Regions from separate parts of the Streptomyces sp. NPDC097640 genome, predicted to be linked through region 2. Evidence: riboswitches for the same ligand, from Rfam matches in the RefSeq annotation. Region 2 holds a riboswitch; each other region holds the start of a gene.

Region 1 (6,998 bases), on a different contig from region 2:
GGAGCGGCCCGCGTACACCGCCGCGTCGTCGAGGATCTCCTCGATGCGCAGCAGCTGGTTGTACTTGGCCACGCGCTCGGAGCGGGCGGGGGCACCGGTCTTGATCTGGCCGCAGTTGGTGGCGACGGCCAGGTCGGCGATGGTGACGTCCTCGGTCTCGCCGGAGCGGTGCGACATCATGCACTTGAAGCCGTTGCGCTGGGCCAGCTCGACCGCGTCCAGGGTCTCGGTCAGCGAGCCGATCTGGTTGACCTTGACCAGCAGCGCGTTCGCGGTGCCGCTCTCGATACCGCGGGCCAGCCGCTCCGGGTTGGTGACGAACAGGTCGTCGCCGACCAGCTGGACCTTGTCACCGAGCTGGTCGGTGATCGTCTTCCAGCCGTCCCAGTCCTCCTCGTTCAGCGGGTCCTCGATGGAGACCAGCGGGTACGCGTCGACCAGCTCGGCGTAGTACGCGGTCATCTCGGCGGCGCTGCGCGCCTTGCCCTCGAACGTGTAGGTGCCGTCCTTGTAGAACTCGGAGGCGGCCACGTCGAGCGCCAGCGCGATGTCCTGGCCCGGCTGGTAGCCGGCCTTCTTGATCGCCTCGACGATCAGGTCGAGGGCGTCGCGGTTGGAGCTCAGGTTCGGGGCGAAGCCGCCCTCGTCGCCGAGGCCGGTGGACAGGCCCCGCTCCTTCAGCACGGACTTCAGGGTGTGGTAGACCTCGGTGCCCCAGCGCAGCGCCTCGGAGAAGGACTCCGCGCCGATCGGCGCGATCATGAACTCCTGGATGTCCACGTTGGAGTCGGCGTGCGAGCCGCCGTTGAGGATGTTCATCATCGGGACCGGCAGGAGGTGGGCGTTCGGCCCGCCGAGGTACCGGAAGAGCGGGAGGTCGGAGGCCTCGGACGCGGCGTGCGCCACGGCGAGCGAGACGCCGAGGATGGCGTTGGCGCCGAGCGAGGACTTGTCCGGGGTGGCGTCCAGGTCGAACATCGCCTGGTCGATCAGGCGCTGCTCGGTGGCGTCGTAGCCGACGAGCTCCGGACCGATCTGCTCGATGACGGCGAGGACGGCCTTCTCGACACCCTTGCCGCCGTAACGGTTCTTGTCGCCGTCGCGGAGTTCGAGTGCCTCGAAGGCACCGGTGGAAGCACCGGAGGGCACGGCGGCACGGCCGGTGCTGCCGTCGTCGAGGCCGACCTCGACCTCGACCGTGGGGTTGCCTCGCGAGTCGAGGATCTCGCGAGCTACGACGACGTCGATGGACGGCACGAGGTTCTCCTTCGTATGGGTCTGTCGTTCTCCGGCATGAGCCTAACGGGCCCGGGGGCCGGGCCCGACGAAGCCCCGGCGGGGCGCGCCTCAGGTGGGGGGCGGCGCGCCCGGCCGGGGCGGTCCTCGGGGATGTCGAGGTCGCGGTCGCCGGGCTGGGGGGAACGGTCCCGGCGGGGGGTCAGCCGAGGTGGAGCTGCTGGCCCGGGTAGATGAGGTTGGCGTCCTCGACGATGTCCTTGTTCAGCTCGAAGAGCTTCTTCCAGCCGCCCTTGACGTGGTGCGCCTCGGCGATCTTGGAGAGGGTGTCGCCGGACTTGACCTTGTACTCGCCGTCGCCCTTCTTGAACGTGTGGCGGGCCTCACCGCGCGCGGCGTGCTGACCCTCGCCGCGGGGCTGCGCCTTCGGCTGGGCGGGCTTCGCGGGCTGGGCCGGCTTCGCGGGCTGGGCCGGCTTCGCGGGCTGAGCCGGCTGGGCCGGCTTCGAGGACTGCGTGGTGGAGCTGGAGGGGGTCGGGGTGCCGCTGGTGGTCAGCCCCGTGCCGCAGACCGGCCAGGCGCCCTTGCCCTGTCCGGCCAGGACCTTCTCGGCTATCTGGATCTGCTGGTCCTTGGTGGCCAGGTCGGCGCGGGAGGCGAAGGACGTACCGCCGAACGCGGCCCAGGTGGAGTTGGTGAACTGGAGGCCGCCGTAGAAGCCGTTGCCCGTGTTGATCGACCAGTTGCCGCCGGACTCGCACTGCGCGACCTTGTCCCACTGGGCGGTGGTCGCGGCCGAGGCGGAGGTGGCCCCCAGGATGGGTGCGGCGATGGCCGCACCGGCGACGCCGGCGAGCGCGGCGATGCGGGTGACCTTCGAGGGACGGCGGTGCTTACCCTTGTCGTTACGCATGTTCGTTCCTCACCGACGCCTACGAGGTGAGCTGTCGGGTTCGGACGTGAGTTGCCCGGCCGGACGCGGCTGACCGCGTCCGTCTTCACCCCTAGCCGACCGAGCCCGTCTCCGGGCCGCCGCGGCACCTACCTTGGGTCCCCCGCTCCTGCCTTCGGCGCTGACGCGTCTGGTTCCCCCCGACCGCCGGCAGGACTCGGCGTGACGATCGACGGTGCCCGCGGTAGCGAGCGGGAAGACGTTAAACACACCTTCCGATGAGGTTCAAACCCCCATATCCCAGCGAAGGCGGCCCGATCCGCACCCAGCCGTCCCGCATCTACGCAGGTGGGGCCGGGTGCGGAAAGATCGGACAGGTGGCGCAGGCCGGGCGATGTGACGAGATGTATGTCTCACTGCCGCCAGATCGGGCATTTCACCCCGAACTGCCGCTACTTCGCGCTGAGATCGAGACGCTGACCAGGGTGGATGAGGTCGGGATTGCCCCCGATGAGGGATTTGTCGCTCTGGTACAGCCGGGCCCAGTCCCCGGTGACCCCCTGCCCGTCCGCGGTGTCTGACGAGGCGTCATCGGTGCGCACGCTGGAGTCCTCGCGACCCAGGGGCGGAAGCGTGATCTCGGCGCGGCCCTCGCCGCCGCGCGAGGCATGCCGCCCGGAGGGCCGCGCCTCGTCGCCGGCGTCCCCGGACTCGCCCCCCTGGGCGTCGGGCGCGCCGCGGTGGCGGCCGGTGGGGGCGGAGGAGTCCTCGTCGGCCTTGTCGCCCTTGGCGCCCTTGTCGGCGCCGGAGGGCGTGCCGCCCTCCTCGCGGGACGTCTCGTCGGTGGCGCGGCCGGAGTCGCCGGACTTGCCGCCGCCCTTCCCGCCGGAAGCGCCGTCGTCCGCGCCGTCGCCGGTCGCGGAGGGATCCGGCGTCCCGGCCTTGTCGGACTTATCAGACTCCTCCGAGTTATCGGATTCATGGGAGTTATCGGACTGACCGGAATTACCGGATGATTCCCCCGTCTTGGAGTCGTCGATCCCCGTGGGCTCCTTCGACTCCTTCGACTCCGGCCCGCCCTTGCCGCCGGAGTTCCCGTCCAGCGCGTCGCCGAGGTCGGCGAGCCCGGCACTCAGCGCACAGCTCGGCCAGGCGTCCGGGCCGCGGTCGCCGAGGATCGCCTGGGCGATGGCTATCTGCTGGGAGCGGCTGGCGAGGTCGGGGCGCGGGGCGTACTGCTGGCCTCCGTACTTCTTCCACATGTCCAAGGTGATCTGGAGACCGCCGTAGAAGCCATTGCCTCCGTTGGCGCTCCACATCCCGCCGCTCTCGCACTCGGCGACGCGGTCCCAGGTCTGGTGGGATTCCGCGGCCTGGGCGCTGACGGCGCCGAAGAGCGGCATGGCGATGCCCGCGCCGGTCACCCCCGCTGCGAGCACGATTGCCGGAGCCTGGCGGGGGCGGCGGTGTCGACCGTTCCCGGAGCGCATGCGTTCTGCCTCTCATGTGGCGGCTGAGTCGTCGGTCGAAACATAGCGACGCCCTACGATCATCACAAGCAGATGTATCCCAGGTCACGCAGTGATCACGCGACTGACGTTATGTCATCTATGCCCCGCTCCCCAGGCGTTGCCGGGCCCTGCCGCCGGCCCGGTTTCCGGCCCCGCCCCGGCGACCGGGCCCCAGGTCACAGGCAGTTCGCGCAGCCCCCGCATGATCAGGCCGCCGCGCCGGCGCACATCCTCCGGCTCCACCGCGAGCCGCAGATCCGGCAGACGCCGCAGCAGGGTGCCGATGGCGGTCTGCGCCTCCAGCCGGGCCAGCGGAGCGCCCAGGCAGTAGTGGATGCCATGGCCGTAGCCGAGGTGCTGGTTGTCGGTGCGCGAGAGATCGAGCACATCGGGTGCGTCGAAGCGCTCGGGGTCCCGGTCGGCGGCGGCAAGCACCACCAGCACCGGCTCGCCCGCGGCGATCCGCTCGCCGCCGATCACCACGGGTTCGGTGGCGAACCGCCAGGTGGCGATCTCCACCGGCCCGTCATAGCGGAGCAGTTCCTCGACACCGGACGCCAGCACCCCCTCGTCCCCTTCATTGAGGGCCCGGCGCAGCCGGTCGCCCTGGGCGGGGTCTCGCAGCAGCGCGTAGATGCCGTTGCCGATGAGATTGACGGTGGTCTCGAAGCCGGCGAACAAGAGGATGAAGGCCATGGCCGCGGCCTCGTTCTCGGTGAGGTGCTCGCCGTGGTCACTGGCCCGGATCAGCCCGGAGATCAAGTCATCCGCCCCAACCTCGCGCAGCGACTCCCGCTTGCGGTGGATGAGATCGGCGAGATAGGCGCGGATCCGCTTCACCGCCCGGGCCACCCCGCCGCGCGGCCCGCCCCCGTGACGGATCATCATCCCGGCCCAGTCCCGGAAGTCGTCCTGGTCCTCGCGGGGCACGCCCAGCAGATCGCAGATGGCGTAGATGGGCAGCGGGAAGGCGAACTCATGGATCAGATCCGCCTCCCCTCTCGCCTGGAAGTCGTCGATGAGGCGGTCGGTCAGCTCCTGGACGCGCGGGGCGAAGGCCGCCACACGGCGCGGTGTGAACGCCTTGGACACCAGCCGCCGCAGCCGGGTGTGGTCGGGCGGGTCGATGTTGAGCAGATGCGTCATGAGGTCCGCGCCGCGCTCACCCGGAATGCCCACCTTGCCCTTGGCGTGGGCGACTTCACTGTGATGAATCGGATTCTTCGACAGCCGGGGGTCGGCGAGCGTGGCCCGCGCGTCGGCATAGCGGGTCACCAGCCATGCCTCGACACCGCTGGGCAGGGTGGTCCGGTGAACGGGTTCGTGTTCGCGCAACCAGGCGTACGCCGGATACGGGTCGTCGGCGAACTCCCAGCTGAAAAGGGTCGAGGGGCAGGCGGGGCGGGGCTGGTCTGGCACCCCCCGACGATACGACAGGTCCCGAATTCGCGATCCCATGGAAATAGGGGCATAAACACCGGGCACTATCCGATGCGTGTGCGAATGCCCGATCGGGACTCCAGCACAGCGTGATTGGCCGATACCGGACCGCCACCGAACGCCCGACAGGAGGCCCCTGCGGGCGCCCACCGCGATGCCCCGCCATACCCGGCGGAGTCGGTGAACACAGGGCGAAGTCCGCGTGGCTGAATCAGCATCAGCGTTGCGAATGGGACGGAGGCACATGCACCTCGGCCCCTGACCCTGGTGATACGATCACCGCGCTTGCCAGGCGAGCCATGGGCGCGTAGACACGCGGCGATCCGGCAAAAAGCCGAAAAGGGTCATCACTCTGAGGAGCATTATGCCGCCAGTCGGGCATCTGGAGCCGATCCGGCAGGCTGACGCCCCCGCGCTGGCGCTGTGGAGACGGGAGTGCCGTTCTCGAACCGAGCGGGCACCGTCCGGCCTCTGACTCGCCGCCGCCCCGACGACAATCCGGAACGCACCGTGCGAAACCCTTTCAGTCCCTGGCGGTCTAGTCGCTTAAAGAGAGTCTCATGACGCAATACATACAGGATCCAGCGCTCTGGGCTCTGATCGTTGGTACTCCTCTCGCCGCAACCGCCATATTCCGCGGGCGAAAGGCACGTACAAAGCTCGTCAACGAGAAGGCCGAGCTCCAGAATCGGTATACCGAACTCGAAAGCAATTATTCGGCAGCGGTCCAGGAAGCCCATGACCGCGCGGAAGAGGCCACGAAGAGCGCGCTGAAGTCCGCGATGCGCACGCTCCAGGGTCTCTCCAACGAACAGCAGCTGGCGATCGCCAAGACGCAGGAGAAGTACGGGGAGCACCACATGCTCCAGGACCTCCTCGAGATCGACCACATGAACTCGCAGTTCGGTCGGCGTGCCCAGTCCATCGCTGTGCTCTGTGACGGCTGGCTCGGCCGCCAGCGCTCGGTCGCCTCGGTGTACGACGTGGTCCGCAGCGCGAAGGGCCGTATTCGCCACTACACGCGCGTCGACATCCGCTCCCAGTCGAACTTCGCGGTGGTCAGCCGCGCCGTCGAGCCGGTCGCGCTGGCGCTGGCCGAGCTGCTGGACAACGCGACCAGCTACTCGGCGCCGGACTCCCCGATCGACATCACGATCCGCACCGTGCCCAAGGGCGTCTGCATCATCATCGACGACGCCGGTGTCGGTATGAACGAGGAAGAGAAGAACAGGGCCGACGAGCTCCTCGCTTCCAAGCGTGCGTCGGGCGTCACCGGCCTGGGAAACCCCCCGCAGTTCGGTTTCGCGGTCATCGGCGTGCTCGCCGCCCGCTATGGCTTCACTGTCTCCGTGGATTCGGCCTCTCCCTACGGTGGTGTGCGCGCGGTGGTACTTCTGCCCGAGGACCTTCTCACCAACATGCCCGAGCCGGAGGAGCCGCCGACGGTCACCCCGGCCGCCGCCAGGCCTCGCGTCGAGGAGCCCTCCGGTGACCCCGCCACATCCGGGGGCCTGCCCAAACGCCGGCGCAAGGGCTCGATCTCCATCGTGCCCAGAGCGGACTCCAACCCCGCCGCGGCCCGAACGAGCGAGGAGACAGCCTCGATCATGGGCGCCTTCCAGCGAGGCACTCAGTCCGGCCGCTCCGCAAACCCGAGCAGGGAAGGGCACGATCTTTCGTGAACAACGATCTGTCATGGATGCTTGAGAGCGCCCTGGAGGTACCAGGCGCCCGTCATGCGCTCCTGGTCTCCGCGGACGGTCTGCTGATGGCCCGCTCCAAGGATGTCCAGAAGGACGAGGCGGACTCGATCGCCGCGGCGATGAGCGGCATTCAGTCGCTGAGCCGCACGATGTCCACCTTCTGTGGCGACCCCCGGATGACCTGGCGCCAGACGCTGGTGGAGTTCGACGGCGGCT
Region 2 (6,998 bases):
TCTTCGGATGGAGTCGTAAGGACGGGGCGGGTTTCCCGGCCCCGGGTCTCCCTGCGCTGGGGGTGAGTCATGATCTTCGTCGACCGCGCGGACGCCGGGCGGCGCCTGGCCGCCAGGCTGCGCCCGCTGAGCGCCGAGGACCCCGTGGTGCTCGGCCTGCCGCGCGGCGGGGTGCCGGTGGCCTTCGAGGTCGCGCGGGAGCTGAAGGCGCCCCTGGACGTGATCATCGTCCGCAAGCTCGGCGTCCCCTTCCACCGCGAGCTGGGCTTCGGCGCCATCGGCGAGGGCGGAGTGCGCGTGGTGCACGACGCGATCGTGCGGATGAGCCGGGCGGGCAAGGAGGAGCTCGCGGAGGTGGAGCGGGACGAGGAGGAGGAGCTGGCGCGCCAGGCGCGGCGGTTCCGGCGCGACCGGGCGCGGGTCGCGGTCGGCGGCCGGACGGTGATCGTCGTGGACGACGGGATCGCCACCGGCGCCACCGCCCGGGCCGCCTGCCGGGTCGCCCGCGCGCAGGGCGCGGCCCGGGTGGTGCTGGCCGTCCCGGTCGCGCCGCCCGACGCGGCCGAGGCGCTGCGTCAGGACGCGGATGACGTGATGTGTCTGTCGACCCCACCGGAGTTCTCGGCGGTCGGCGAGTGGTACCAGGACTTCTCGCAGACCAGTGACGCCGAGGTCGTCGACCTGCTCTCCCGGTCGACCGACCTGCCGGGTGGGGCGCATCCTGGTAAATGAAGCAGGAGGTGATGACCGCGATGGAGACGATCGTGGGATGCGACATCGAAATGGAGTTCCGTGAGCTCGGACCTCTCACCGAGGCGGTCGTCCGGCTGAGGATGCACGACGGGACCGAGATCCTGGCTCAGGGCCGCGCGAACCGGAATCCCGACGACCCGGCACAGCCGCGGGTCGGCGAGGAGATCGCGGCGGCGCGGGCGCTGAACAACCTCGCTCACCGGCTGATCTCGAAGGCGGGCGGTGACATCGAGGAGGTCACGCACGCGAAGGCACATCTGGTGATGTAGGGCGGGTCTGCCGCGGCGCCGGGCCGCGGCAGAGCACCCTTCACGACACCTTTCAGAACAGATTTCTCAGATCTGGACGCCCTTGGAGCGGAGGTAGGCGAGCGGGTTGACGTCGGAGCCGTAGTCGGGCCCGGTACGGATCTCGAAGTGCACATGCGGCCCGGTCACGTTGCCGGTCGCCCCGGAACGGCCGAGCTGCTGGCCACCGGACACGGACTGGCCGACGTGGACGGACAGCGCCGACATGTGCGCGTACTGGCTGTACATGCCGTCGGGGTGGCGGAGCACCACCTGGTAGCCGTACGCCCCGCCCCAGCCCGCGGCGACCACCTCGGCCGAGCCCACGGCCCGCACCTGGGTGCCGGTGGCGACGGGGAAGTCGACCCCGGTGTGGTGGCCGCTGGACCAGTTGCTGCCGGAGACGCCGTAGGCGGTGCCGATGCCGTGGCTGGCGACCGGGGTGGTGAAGGACGAGGAGGAGCGCGCCGACGAGCCGGACTTCGCGGCGCGCTCGCGCGCCTTCTGCGCCTGCTCGATCCGCTGCTTGGCCGCCTGCTCGGCCCGCTGCTGCTTGGCCCGGTCCGCCTGCTCGGCGCGCTGCTTGGCTTGATTTGGCTGTTCGGCCCGGGGCCGGCTCTCGGGCGTCTTCGCGGCCGGGGACGCGCTGCCGTCGAGGGTGAGCTTCTGGCCGGGGTAGATCAGGTCGGGGTCGCCGCCGATGACGCGGCGGTTGGCCTCGTAGAGCCGCTGCCAGCCGCCGTCCACGTCCCGGGCATCGGCTATCCGGGACAGCGTGTCGCCGCCGACCACGGTGTACGAGGCGGCGGAGCGCCCGGTGGCGGCCGCGCTCTGGTCGACGGCCGTGGTGGTGGCCTTCGGAGCGGCCTGTGGGGCGTCCTTCGGCGTGACCTTCGGTGTGGCCTTGGGGGCCGTCCTGGGAGCGGCCTGGGAGGAGCCGGAGGAGCCCGAGGTGCCTGAGGTTCCGGGAGAGACGTCAGCGGGCTGGCCGCCGCGGGTCAGGCCCGCCTTGACCGAGCAGACCGGCCAGGCGCCGGGCCCCTGGGCGTCGAGCACCTTCTCGGCGACGGCTATCTGCTGGTCCTTGGAGGCCAGGTCGGCCCGGGACGCGTAGGCCGTCCCGCCGAACGCCTCCCAGGTGGACTGGGAGAACTGGAGGCCGCCGTAGTAGCCGTTCCCGGTGTTGATGCTCCAGTTGTCGGTGGACTCGCACTCCGCCACCTTGTCCCAGGTGTCGACGGAGGCGGCGTTCGCCTGGCCGACGCCTATGAGGGGCAGCGCCACCCCGGCGCCGCCCGCGGTGAACGCGAGCGAGGCGCGGGAGACGCGTCGGGGCCGGGGCCGTCGGTGACGTCCGCGTGCAGCCATTGAGCTCATCCTCTCCTGACGCCTGCGAGGTGAGCTGTCGGGTTCGGGCGGGAGCTGCCCGGCCGCGCCGTCCCCGGTGCCCCCCGGCACCGCGGCGCGACTTCACCCCTAGCCGTACCGCCCGATGTCGTGCGGCACGGCGCCTACCTGGTTCCCCCGCTCCTGCCGTGACAGGTCGTCGTGTCACCCCTCCGCCACGGCAGGACTCGGCGCTCCGGCGGAGGAGGACCCGCCGCAACGAATGCGCCGGGTGCGGCACAGTAAACACACCGTTTTGGTCACGACAAGGTCTCGGCGGACCTGTGTCCTGAAATCGATCACGCCGCTGATGAAATGTGATCCGGGTCACGGCTTTCCGGGTGGGGTGATTGTGGCTCGGAATCCGTAATGCCGAATTGCCGTAATTATGTGATTAATGCTGGGGCCGCGCGGCGGAGTCGCATATCGACCGGAATAAGGGCGCCCATCGGGGGAAGGGGAGTGGGAAGGGGAACGGGAACGGACGGGGGCTGTCGGGGCACTCGGTGCGGCGGCCGACGAGCCGCCGGAGGCCCGACCCACAGGAGGTTGGCCATGACACAGCCACACGGCGGGGCGCCCGCGAGGCGTCGGCCGCCGGTCTTATCCATATCCGCGCTGGTCGTCGGCGCCCTGGCCGCGGTCACGGCCTGCGGCTCCGATGCGACGTCGGGGGCGCCCGCGCCGCCCGGCTCGGCCGGTAAGTCCCACTCGGCCACGGGCACGGCCCGGCCCGGCACCGCCGCGCCCAGCACGGCCCCGCCCGAGGCCGATCCGGCCTCGAAGGCGCCGAGCGCCGCCGAGCCGTCCGTCACCACCGAGGCCGGCTCCGCCGCCCCGCCCGCCGTCCGCCGCATCTGCTCCAAGGATCAGCTGAAACTGTCCACCGGCCGGGCGGATATCGGTGCGGGCAATGTCTATGTCCCCCTGGCCTTCACCAATACCGGCGCGGCCAGTTGCACGCTGACCGGGTATCCCGGCGTTTCGCTGCTCGACGCCCCCGGCGCCGCTATCGGCGACCCCGCCACCCGCCGCGGACCGGGGCGGCCCACGGTCGTCCTGAAACCCGGCGACAGCGCCTACGCGAGTCTGCACACGGTGAACAAAGGCCTGTCCGACAAGCCCTGTTGGCGGACCGCGGCCGAAATTCGGGCCTACCCCCCGGACTCCCACCGCTCCATCAAGGTATCCGCGCGCTCCTTCCGGGTCTGCGGGGGCGTATTCGAGGTCACCGCCGTCGAGCCGGGTTCCCAGCCCTGAACCGGGGCACCACGGCGCGGCGCGGACCGCCGCCCCGCCCCGCGCCCCACCCGGACGCGCCGGAAATGAATTGGCCGGGAAGCGCGGCCACATGACGCCCTTGGGTGTCCGAAAATCTTGATGGCCGCGACACCCACTGGCCCCTTTCGCCCTTCCGTAATCATTATCGGGTGGGCCACCATGTGAAGAGGCCTCGCCTGAGCCGGCACGGAGCGTCTAGAGGGGAACGATGTCATGGAGCGAGCGGCGACCGGGGTCGAGACGGAGCTGGTGGACCTCTCGGGAACGACGCTCGAAGAACTGGGAGACGGTCAGGAGTTCACCCTCGCGACCCGGCGGTTGCTCGAACTCGTACAGTCCCCGCCCACCCTCGCGAACGCCGCCGATAACCAAGAGGGATGTTGAGTGGAATCCCGGTATGGCGAGGCGGCGTTCGTCCCGCCGAGAAGGGCGGCCATGCCGACGGACTATTCAGCCGGCCTTGCCTCCCCGCTCCCGGCCCCTCCGCGCTCCCGGCCGCCCGCCGCGCCCCCGATGAGCCACCACCGGCTGTCCGCGGCGGGCTTCGAGGAGTTGGCGCACGGCAGCGGGGGAGCGACGGCGATCGCCGAATTACGGGCGGGCCAACGCAGCCGTCTCATGCTTCTGCTACGCGCGTTGACCGACCTTGCCTCCTCCCATCCGCAGGTGCCGGGGCCACTGCCCGCGCCACGGGTGGCATGGGAGCTGCTGATACGAGCCGAGCGGAGCAGCCCGTCCCACGTGGAGCAGTTGCTGCTGCACCCCCAGGTCGGCACCTGGCTCAGCCGCTGTCTGCGCAGGCTGCGGGGCGTCACGGAAGAGACGGCCGATGAGGTCCCGCTCTGGCTGGAGACCGCCTATCTGCACACCGTGGCCGCCTCGGCGGCCCTCCTCGCGGGGATCGACTTCCGGATCGCGGTCGGGGTCCGCGACGGCGGGGTGATGCTGCCCGCGCTCGGTTTCCTCGACCTGGAGGGCCGCGACTCCGCCGTCGCCGAGATCGTCGCCGACGGCGTGGCCGGCCGAGCCGTGCGCGCCGGCTCGCACACGGTGCCGCTGCCCTCCGACCTCACCCGGGAGACCGGAGGCTGGCGCCCCCTGAGACGGCTGCACGGCCGGCACCCCGTCCACCCCTGCTCGCCCTACCTGGACGATCTCGACCCCTACCGGGACTTTCTGCGCCCCACCGCCCCGCGGCGGTTGAGCCAGCCGGAGGCGCGGCGGTGGCAGGAACACTTCGACAGCGCCTGGTCGCTCGTCGCGGGACAGAGCGACGTGGATCCAGCAGGTGTCGCCGACTGCCTGATCTCCGTCGTCCCGGTGCGCTACCCCGCCCGGGCCGAACCGTTCAGCGCCTCCTCACCTGAGTCCTACGGCTGCGTCCTGCTGAACCCTCCGGCCGATGCGGCCACCCTCGCCGCTTCGCTGATCCACGAGGCCCAGCACGTCAAACTCAGCGCCCTGCTCGACCTGGTGCCCCTGATCCGCGGTGGCATGGAGGAGATCCACTACGCGCCCTGGCGTGTCGATCCACGCCCGCTGCGCGGCCTGCTCCACGGCACATACGCCTTTCTGGGTGTCACGGCGTTCTGGCGGGCCCACAGACATGCCGTAGTGGACGAGACCACACCGGCCGCGGAGTTCGAGTTCGCGCTGCGGCGCTCGCAGACCTTCCACGGGCTGCGGACGCTGCGCGCCCACGCGGAGCTCACCGGCCTGGGCGACCGATTCCTGCGCGGGCTCGAGGACACACTGACCCCATGGCTCAATGAACCCGTCCCCGACGGCCCGCTGCGCGCCGCCGAGGACCTCAACCTCGATCACCGGCTGCTCCATCGCCTGCATCACCTGCGTCCCGACCCTGGCCGGACGGGGCAGTGGGCCCAGGTCTGGCGGGTCGGCCGCCCCCCGCCGGACGCCCTTCCCGCGACCACGCTGCGCGCGTCCCGGACGGCGGTGGCGGCCCGCGCGGCCCTGATCCGGCTGCGCCTTCGCGACCCGGCCGGTTTCGACCAGCTGCGGGAGAAACCGGAGGAGCGTCCCCTCGACGGCATGGACGCCCCGCTGGACGCCGACCTCCACTGGGCCGCCGGTGACACCGCGGCCGCGCTGGACGGCTACCGCGACCGTCTCGCTGCGCACCCCGACGACCTCCCCGCGTGGTCGGGGCTCGCCCTGACCCTGCCCACGGGCCCGGCGAGGGAAGCGCTCCGGGGCTGTCCGGAAGTCGTGCTCGCGGTGCACCGGGCGCTGCGCGACCCGTCTCTCGGCGGCCCCGACCCGGTGGCTCTCGCCCACTGGATCGGGAGCCGCCGCTGAGTGCCGGGGCGGCGTCGCGTCAGTAGGTGTACGCCTCGAGGTCGCAGTCCGCGCGGATGCCGCGGGCCGCCGCGATGGTGGCCGGGTGCTGGGCGCTCAGTACCCGGCGGAACCGGTCCAGGGCGTCGTTGTGCAGCTCCTCCGCCGACCGGCTCTCGCCCAGGGCGCGCAGGTCCGCCGACAGATTCACCGCGCACGCCAGCGTGGTCGGATGGTCCTCGCCCAGCCGCTCCCGGCAGACGGCCAGGCTCTCGGTGTCCAGGCCGTGCGCCTCCTCGTAGTCCGCCAGCGTGTACAGGTCGCTGGCCAGGTTGATGGCGCAGACGAGGGCCGAGGGGTGGTCTGCCCCCAGCGTGTCCACGAACACCGGCAGCGTCTCCTTGTTGAGCGCCAGCGCCTCCTCGGTCTCGCCCAACAGTCGGAGGGTGACGGCCAGGTTGGTCGCCGCGCTCGAGGTGTAGGGGTGCCGGGGGCCGAGGATGACCCGCAGGTCCTCCAGGGACTTCATCCCGAGCTCGCGGGCGCCGGCCAGGTCGGCGTTCTGGCGCAGGTCCATGGAGAGGTTCATCTCCGCCGTGGTGATGTCGAGGTTGGGCTCGATATAGCGCAGCCGGTAGCTGTCCAGGGCCTGCCGGGTCAGCTCGATCGCACCTTCGTGATCCCCGGCCTTGCGGCGGGCCACGGCCAGGGTGCGCATCGCGTTGATGAACACCGGCGCGTTCGGCGGCACGCTGCGCACGGCGCGCGCAAAGGTCTCCTCCTGCATGGCGCGGGCCGCGTGGTACTGGCCGTTGCCGCGGATGTCGCTGGACAGGTGGGTGGAGAGCAGGAGTGTGGTGAGCGAGTCCTCGCCGAGGACGATGGCCGCGGTGTCACGCGCGGACTGGTGGATCTCCTGGGCGCGTTTGAAGTCGCCCATGGCGCGGAGCGCCAGCCCGTAATCGTTCGCGGCGCCCAGGGTGTACGGGTCCT
Region 3 (6,998 bases), on a different contig from region 2:
CTGTGGGAGCTGGAGCACAACCTGACCGCCGACGGGCGGCTGGTGTGCGAGGTGTATCTCGACGAGGTCTCCGCCGAGCTGGCGGCGGACCGCCATGCCCGGGCGCTCGGCGTCGATCTCTGACACACCGTCCCCTACCGGCGCGTCGCTTCCCACGCCTTCCGGCTCGGGGGCCCCGGAACTCTCCGGGGCCCTCCTGAGCCTCCCCTGGCCTCCCCGGCCTTCTCCCGCGCACCCACCTGGCCGACACCGACTCGCCCGCCGCCCCGCCGACCGGGAGCCTGGTGGGACGGCATAAGAGGACCAGAGGAAGCCAAGGGAAGCCCAGGGGAAAGCGAGAGCGACCGGTGCGGGTGCGAGGGAGCAGGGCTCGTACGGGCGCCCGTACGAGCCCGCTCAAGGGACGGCGTACAAGGCGGCGTACGAGACCGCGTACAGGCCCGCGCGCACCCCGGCGCGGGGAACCACGCGCGGACGGGCCCCGCGCGGGCGACGAGGCGCCCGGGGGCGCCTCAGGCCGCCGCTTCGCGCCCTGGCTCCCCGGCATCCTCATCGCGGGCGGGATCGTCTTCGACCTCGGCACCCCGCCCCAGTACAGCGCCGCCCCCTTCCTCGCCGCCGCCCCGCTCGTGGCCGCTCCGTTCTACTCGCCGCGGCTGACGGCCGTCACCGCGGCGGTCGCGGTCACCGCCGCCTGCCTGCTGGCCGAGTTCCACGGCGTCCGGGACTGGGCCCAGGCGGCCACCGAGATCGCCACCGTCGTGACGGTCGCCCTGCTGGCCCTCCTCACCAACCACGTCATCAGCCGCGGCGGCCGGCGGCTGGCCTCGGCGCGCGGCATCGCGGAGGCGGCCCAGCGCGCCGTCCTGCCCGCACCGCCCGCCCGCCTCGCCAGCCTGGACGTCGCGGCCCGCTATGTGGCCGCGGAGCGCGACGCCGCGATCGGCGGCGACCTCTACGCGGTGCAGGACACCCCGCACGGCGTACGGATGCTCATCGGCGACGTACGGGGCAAGGGGCTGGGGGCGGTCGAGGTGGTCGCGATCACCATCGGCGCCTTCCGGGAGGCCGCCGAGCAGGAGGCGACCCTGGAGGGGCTCGCGCTGCGCCTGGAGCGGGCGTTGCAGCGGGAGCGGGCCCGGCGGGGCGACATCGAGCAGTCCGAGGGGTTCATCACGGCGGTGCTCGCCGAGATCCCCCGCGGCGACTCCCTCCTCCGCCTCATCAACCGCGGCCACCCGGCGCCTCTCCTGCTGCGCGCCGACGGCTCGGTGTGCAGCCCCGAGCCCGAAGTACCGGCGCTGCCGCTGGGCATGGGCGACCTGGGGGCGTGGCCGGACCGGGTGGAGGAGCTGCCGTTCGCGGAAGGGGTGACCCTGCTGCTGTTCACCGACGGCGTGAGCGAGGCGCGCGACGCGCGGGGCGTGTTCTACGACCCGGCGGTCCGGCTGCGCGGCCTCGGCTTCGCCGGACCGGTGGAGCTGCTCGACGCGCTGGTCGCGGACGTGGAGCGGCACACGGGCGGCGGGACCACGGACGACATGGCGCTGCTGGCGCTGCGCCGCTCCCCGGTGACACCCGGCACCGCGCTTTAACACGCTCCGTAGCGGACCATGATCATTACGGATAACGATTGACGCACGATCAGCGCGAGGGCGTTTCCGGGTGTGCTCGGGCGGCCGCCGACTCGCCCCCATCTGTCCTATGTTCGGCGTTAAGTTCACCTCAAAGGTTCCTCTGATTCCCGGGAACGGCTTGGAATCAGGTCACGCCTTCTATTAACGTTCGATAACGCAGCGCGGTCGTCACAACCGCCGCAAGAGGCGGCACCGCGCGCCGTCGCCGAATCCCGCACGCACGGCAGCACCCAGCAGCAGAGCGACAACAGCAACACCAAGGGAACCGGGGAACCACCAACCTTGGGGTGAATCGGGTCGAACCTGACCCGTAGGAGACCTTCCTGCTCCGAACCCGTCAGCTAACCCGGTAGGCGAGAGGGAAGGAAAGGAGTGCGCCCGCGTGGCGTCCAACAGGTCTGCCCTTGAAGAAGCTCCGACCCGCCCGTCCGGTGTCGACACCGGAACCGGGACCGCGGTCCGCTACGGCTCCTGGTTCGAACCGGCCGCCAAGGCGGGGGCCGACCAGGACACCGAGACCTGGGAGGAGTGGAATCCCACCGAGGAGTCCATAGCCCCCGTACGCGGCAAGCACCGCGTCCCCAAGCAGCGCGGCGGCACCATGGCCCGCAGCGGCGCCGTCCTCGGCGTCGGCGTGATCGCGGCGGTCGGCGCCGGCGGGATGGCGACCGCCAAGGACCGCCCCAAGGCCCCCATATCCATGCCGGACCTGGCGCACGTCGCCGGCCAGGTGCAGGACGCCCTCCCCGACGCCAAGGACCTGCCCGGCATCGGCGCGCTGTTCTCCGACTCCGGTTCCGACTCCGACGGCTCCACCACCGCCACCCCCCTCTCCACGGCCGGCCTGACCTCCGAGGACGAGCAGAACGGCGCGACCGACGCCGGCGAGGCGCTGCGCGCCCGCATCCTCCAGCAGGCCGAGAACCAGCAGAACGCCGCCGACGAGTCGCAGCGCGACGCCGCGGCCGACGCCGCCGCCAAGCAGGCCGCCGAGAAGGCCGCCGCCGCTGCCAAGAAGGCCTCCGACGCGGAGGCGAAGCGGAAGGCCGAGGCCGAGGCCAAGAAGAAGGCCGCCGAGGCCGAGGCCAAGCGGAAGGCGGAGGAGGCGGCCAAGAAGAAGGCCGAGGCCGAGCGCCTGGCGAAGCTCGCCGCCCAGTACACCCTCCCCGTCGCCTCGTACACCCTGACCGCGTCGTTCGGCCAGGCCGGCGACATGTGGTCGGCCGACCACACCGGCCAGGACTTCGCCGCCCCGACCGGCACCCCGGTCAAGGCGGTCCACGGCGGCACCATCACCTCGGCCGGGTGGGCCGGTTCGTACGGCTACCGCATCGTGCTCAAGCTGAACGACGGCACCGAGATCTGGTACTGCCACCTGTCGTCGATGGTCCGTACGTCGGGCTCGGTGACGACGGGCGAGGTCATCGGCCGCGTCGGCGCCACGGGCAATGTGACCGGCCCGCACCTCCACCTGGAGGTCCGCCCGGGCGGCGGCAGCCCGATCAACCCGATGCCCTGGCTCCGCGACCACGGCCTGAACCCGTGACCGCCGCGCTCCCGTCCCCGCAGGCCCTATAGACCCGTCCGACCCGTCCGACCGGTCCGACCGGTCCGGCCCCCGCACCCCGGCGGCCTTGGCGCTCTCTCCCCCCTTGACGCCAAGGTCGCCGGTTTTTTCGCGAGGGTGAACTCGCTCAGGGATGGGAATACGCCCTTCCGCCACCGCGCTGAAATAACGCATGGCTGACAACAAGCAGACCGACAACCGCAAGCAGCTCGGCGACCTGTCCGTGTTCCCCCTGTCACTCGGCGGGAACGTCTTCGGCTGGACGGCGGACGAGGCCGAGTCCTTCGCCGTGCTCGACGCCTACGTGGCGGGGGGCGGCAACTTCATCGACACCGCGGACGTCTACTCCGCGTGGGTGCCGGGCAACTCGGGCGGGGAGTCCGAGACCATCCTCGGCAACTGGTTCGCCTCCCGGGGCAACCGCGCCGACATCGTCCTCGCGACCAAGGTGGGGGCCGGCGTCCCGACCCCCCGCGGCCTGTCCGCCGCGGCGATCAAGACGGGCGTCGACGAGTCCCTGAAGCGTCTGCGCACTGACTACATCGACCTTTACTACACGCATTACGACGACACCTCGGTGCCGGTGGAGGAGATCATCTCCACGCTGGACGAGCTGGTGAAGGCGGGCAAGGTCCGCGAGATCGCGGCCTCCAACATCTCCGCCGAGCGCCTCGAGGCGTCCCTGGACTTCTCGGCGAAGGAGGGCCTGGCCCGCTACGTCGCCCTCCAGCCGCACTACAACCTGGTCTCCCGCGACACCTTCGAGGGCCCGCTCGCCGATGTCGCCGCCCGCCACGGCGTGGCGACCGTCCCGTACTACGCCCTCGCGTCCGGCTTCCTCACCGGCAAGTACCGCCCCGGCGCCAAGGTCGACAGCGCCCGGGCCGAGGGCGCGGCCAAGTACCTGGACACCGAGCGCGGCCAGAAGGTCCTCGCCGCCCTCGACGACGTGGCGGCCAACCACGGCGCCCAGCACGCGACGGTCGCCCTGGCCTGGCTCGCGGCCCAGCCGACGGTCGTGGCCCCGATCGCGAGCGCGCGTACGGTGGACCAGCTGCCGGCGCTGCTGGCGGTGGCGGAGCTGAAGCTGACGGAGGAGGAGCTGGCGCTGCTGACGTCGGCGTCGGAGTAAGGCTGCGGCTTCCGCAGAGCACAAACGGCGGGGAGACCGTGACGCCTCCCCGCCGCACACGCCTTTGCTCTCCTCAGGACTGAGCGGCCGCCCCGACATTCCGCCGATCGGCGGCGGCCCAGGACGCGGCGGCGACCCCGCCGGCCACGGTGAGGACGGACGGCCAGGCACCCAGCTTCTTGGCCAGCGGATGCGACCCGGCGAAGGCCGCCACGTACAGCCCGCTCAGCGCCGCGGCCGTCCCGGTCCCCGCCTTCTGCCGCCACCCACGCGCGGCCACCACCCCGGCCGCCGCCAGGGCCACCCCGCCCAGCTGCCGCTTCTTGGTCCAGCGCGCGACCCCGTACCCGCCGACGAGCCCGCCCGCGGCCACCACACCTGCCGGAATTCCGGCCATGACCTCTTACCTCCACTGTGAGGGTCCAGTGCCTCGACCCTATGCCTGGCGCGGCGGCCGTACGCGCCGACGAGGTCATGATCAAGCACCGACTCCGCAACAGCTCCGGGCCACTACCTCCCCACGCGCCAACTGAGCACGGCGTGCGGCCCGCTCCCCCCGGACAGCCTGGTGCCGAACGCCCCGCCGCCGTCCGTGCTGAAGCTGTTCATCCCGCTGTACGGAACGCCGAAGGTCAGCCTGGTCGCGTGCCCGTTGCGCCAGCGCGCGTCACAGTTCTTCGCCGTGTACTCGACACTGCCCGCGACCCCCCGGAGCGACCCCGCCCGGGACCGCGCCGTGAACCCGCCGACCTGCCCCTTGCCCAGGGTCGCCGAGGGCCGCTTGACGAATCTCCCCGCCGTCAGCCCGTAGTCGGTGCGCACCAGCCGACACCCCGACGCATTGTGCATACGCACCTCGAACCGGCGGCCCCTCGCCTCCTCCCGCCCCCCTTCACCGACCGCCGCCGCGGACCCGCAGACGGCGGCCGACACCCCGACCACCGCCCCGGTCACCACAGCTGCGGCCCAGCGCGTCAGTGTCCTCATGGCGGCCTCCTCATCTCACAGGTGCCACCACGATGCCGACCCCCGCCGAACCCTCACCGGACCGACACGACCCCCTGCCCCGCATGGCGGTCAGTGGGCGACGGCCCGCACCCCGTATGTCGTTTCATCTGCCCCTACGCTCGACGCATGGGCGTATCCCTCTATTACCAGGCGTGCCGACCGACGCTTCCGCTGACCGAAGCCGAGGGAGCCGAGGTGGCGCGCATCGCCGTCACCCGCCAGGCGACCTTCCCCTATGAGGACGAGGAGACCCTGTACCTCTACGAAAACGACGGCTACGAGCCGGGCGAGATCCTGGCCGGATCCACCAAGATGCCCCACGACCCGGACCGACTCATGCCGGTGCTCGCCCACCTGCTCGACTCCGTGACCGAGCTGCGCCGGGCTCTGCCGGATGCCGAATGGCGGGTGCACATGGATGACCTGGATGTCCCGTGGGACGAGGACGAGGGCTACGCATCTTCTCTGCTGTACGAGCCGCCACTGTCCTAGCCGCCCTAGCCGAGCTGGACGCCACCCGCCGCCTGCCCGCGACGCACGGCCGCGACGAAGTCCCCCCAGGCGCAAGCCGAGAACGCGAGCACGGCCCTCTCCGGATCCTTGGAGTCCCGTACGGCAGTTCCACCGCTCGCCAGATCGGCGATCTCGACGCAGTTTCCTCCGCTTCCATTGCTGTAGCTGCTCTTCCGCCACTGGAGGGGCGATATATCTGTCATCAACGGACTCCTTGTGCCGCTTTTCTGATTAGGTCACTCGACCGCTGAGGACTCAAGGACAGAGCACGTAGATTGTCAAACGCCTTGCCGTAGAGAGCAATCTCTTCTGGACGCTCCAGGTACACGGCGTCTGTCAGGCCGTCGCGGTACACCATGTCGGGGTCTTCCTGTTCCGGGAACCCCAGGATCGTGAACGCACCAACGGCGGGGTAGCTGCCGGCGTCGAACGGCAGCACCTGGATCGTGACGTTCTTCAACTGAGCGACTTCCAGCATGTGCTCAAGCTGCGCGCGCATGATCGTGGCACTGCCGATGGTGTGCCGCACCACGCTTTCGTGCACGATCGCCCAGAGGTCGAGTGGTGCCGCGTTCGTCAGGAGGGTCTGCCGCTCCATCCGCACGGTGATCATGTGCTCTGCATCGTCGGGGCCCTGGGCAGGTGTGGTGAGGTGGAGTTCCCGTGCGTAGTCGGCCGTCTGAAGCAGGCCGGGCACGAACTCGCACTCGTACGTCCGCAGCCCAGCGGCGGCCTGCTCCAGCCCGACGTAGACCGAAAACCATGAGGGCACGGCGTTGCCGTACGCATGCCACCACCCGCGCGTCTTGGACTGCTTGGCGAGTTCTTTGAGCAGTTCGCGGAGCTCGTCGGACGTTCCGTAGAAACGGCAGAGGGCATCGATGTCGGATGGCTGTACGCGGCCCTGGCCGGTTTCCAGGCGGTTGACCTTGGAGCCGCTCCAGTCCAGCTCCTTGCCCACCTGGTTGCAGGTGAGCTGGTGTTCTTCGCGAAGCTTCTTGAGCTCGATGGCCAAGCGGCGGCGTCGGGCAGTAGGCGATCCGGGCACATGAACTCCTCGTGTGGAAAGGGACGTTCAGTCTTGTCGGGCGGGCCGGAGCCCGTCAGTCACCCATTCGAGCGAATCCCTTCGTGCACATTG

The links. Region 2 has a riboswitch for cyclic di-AMP ahead of ABTY62_RS20455 (transglycosylase family protein). Riboswitches for the same ligand answer to the same signal wherever they lie in the genome.
Region 1: linked by a shared signal. The riboswitch ahead of ABTY62_RS45700 (transglycosylase family protein) and the one ahead of ABTY62_RS20455 (transglycosylase family protein) in region 2 are both predicted to bind cyclic di-AMP.
Region 3: linked by a shared signal. The riboswitch ahead of ABTY62_RS46250 (M23 family metallopeptidase) and the one ahead of ABTY62_RS20455 (transglycosylase family protein) in region 2 are both predicted to bind cyclic di-AMP.

Annotation. Positions count from the first base shown of each region.
Region 1 covers NZ_JBEOSB010000050.1:32,293-39,290, reverse strand. The annotation lists gene eno (phosphopyruvate hydratase) at 1-1,257, opposite strand, end outside; gene ABTY62_RS45700 (transglycosylase family protein) at 1,439-2,149, opposite strand; cyclic di-AMP (ydaO/yuaA leader) riboswitch at 2,151-2,319, opposite strand; gene ABTY62_RS45695 (transglycosylase family protein) at 2,581-3,567, opposite strand; gene ABTY62_RS45690 (cytochrome P450 family protein) at 3,733-5,058, opposite strand; gene ABTY62_RS45685 (sensor histidine kinase) at 5,640-6,761, shown strand; gene ABTY62_RS45680 (roadblock/LC7 domain-containing protein) at 6,758-6,998, shown strand, end outside.
Region 2 covers NZ_JBEOSB010000012.1:91,351-98,348, forward strand. The annotation lists partial or broken gene ABTY62_RS20445 (phosphoribosyltransferase) at 70-699, shown strand; gene ABTY62_RS20450 (dsRBD fold-containing protein) at 729-1,022, shown strand; gene ABTY62_RS20455 (transglycosylase family protein) at 1,089-2,408, opposite strand; cyclic di-AMP (ydaO/yuaA leader) riboswitch at 2,414-2,596, opposite strand; gene ABTY62_RS20460 (DUF4232 domain-containing protein) at 2,982-3,686, shown strand; gene ABTY62_RS20465 (hypothetical protein) at 3,921-4,091, shown strand; gene ABTY62_RS20470 (aKG-HExxH-type peptide beta-hydroxylase) at 4,143-6,026, shown strand; gene fxsT (FxSxx-COOH system tetratricopeptide repeat protein) at 6,046-6,998, opposite strand, start outside.
Region 3 covers NZ_JBEOSB010000053.1:30,287-37,284, reverse strand. The annotation lists gene ABTY62_RS46260 (DUF6227 family protein) at 1-123, shown strand, start outside; gene ABTY62_RS46255 (PP2C family protein-serine/threonine phosphatase) at 348-1,595, shown strand; cyclic di-AMP (ydaO/yuaA leader) riboswitch at 1,882-2,008, shown strand; gene ABTY62_RS46250 (M23 family metallopeptidase) at 2,020-3,183, shown strand; gene ABTY62_RS46245 (aldo/keto reductase) at 3,377-4,336, shown strand; gene ABTY62_RS46240 (hypothetical protein) at 4,410-4,733, opposite strand; gene ABTY62_RS46235 (hypothetical protein) at 4,847-5,323, opposite strand; gene ABTY62_RS46230 (hypothetical protein) at 5,471-5,836, shown strand; gene ABTY62_RS46225 (DUF397 domain-containing protein) at 5,842-6,060, opposite strand; gene ABTY62_RS46220 (helix-turn-helix domain-containing protein) at 6,060-6,872, opposite strand.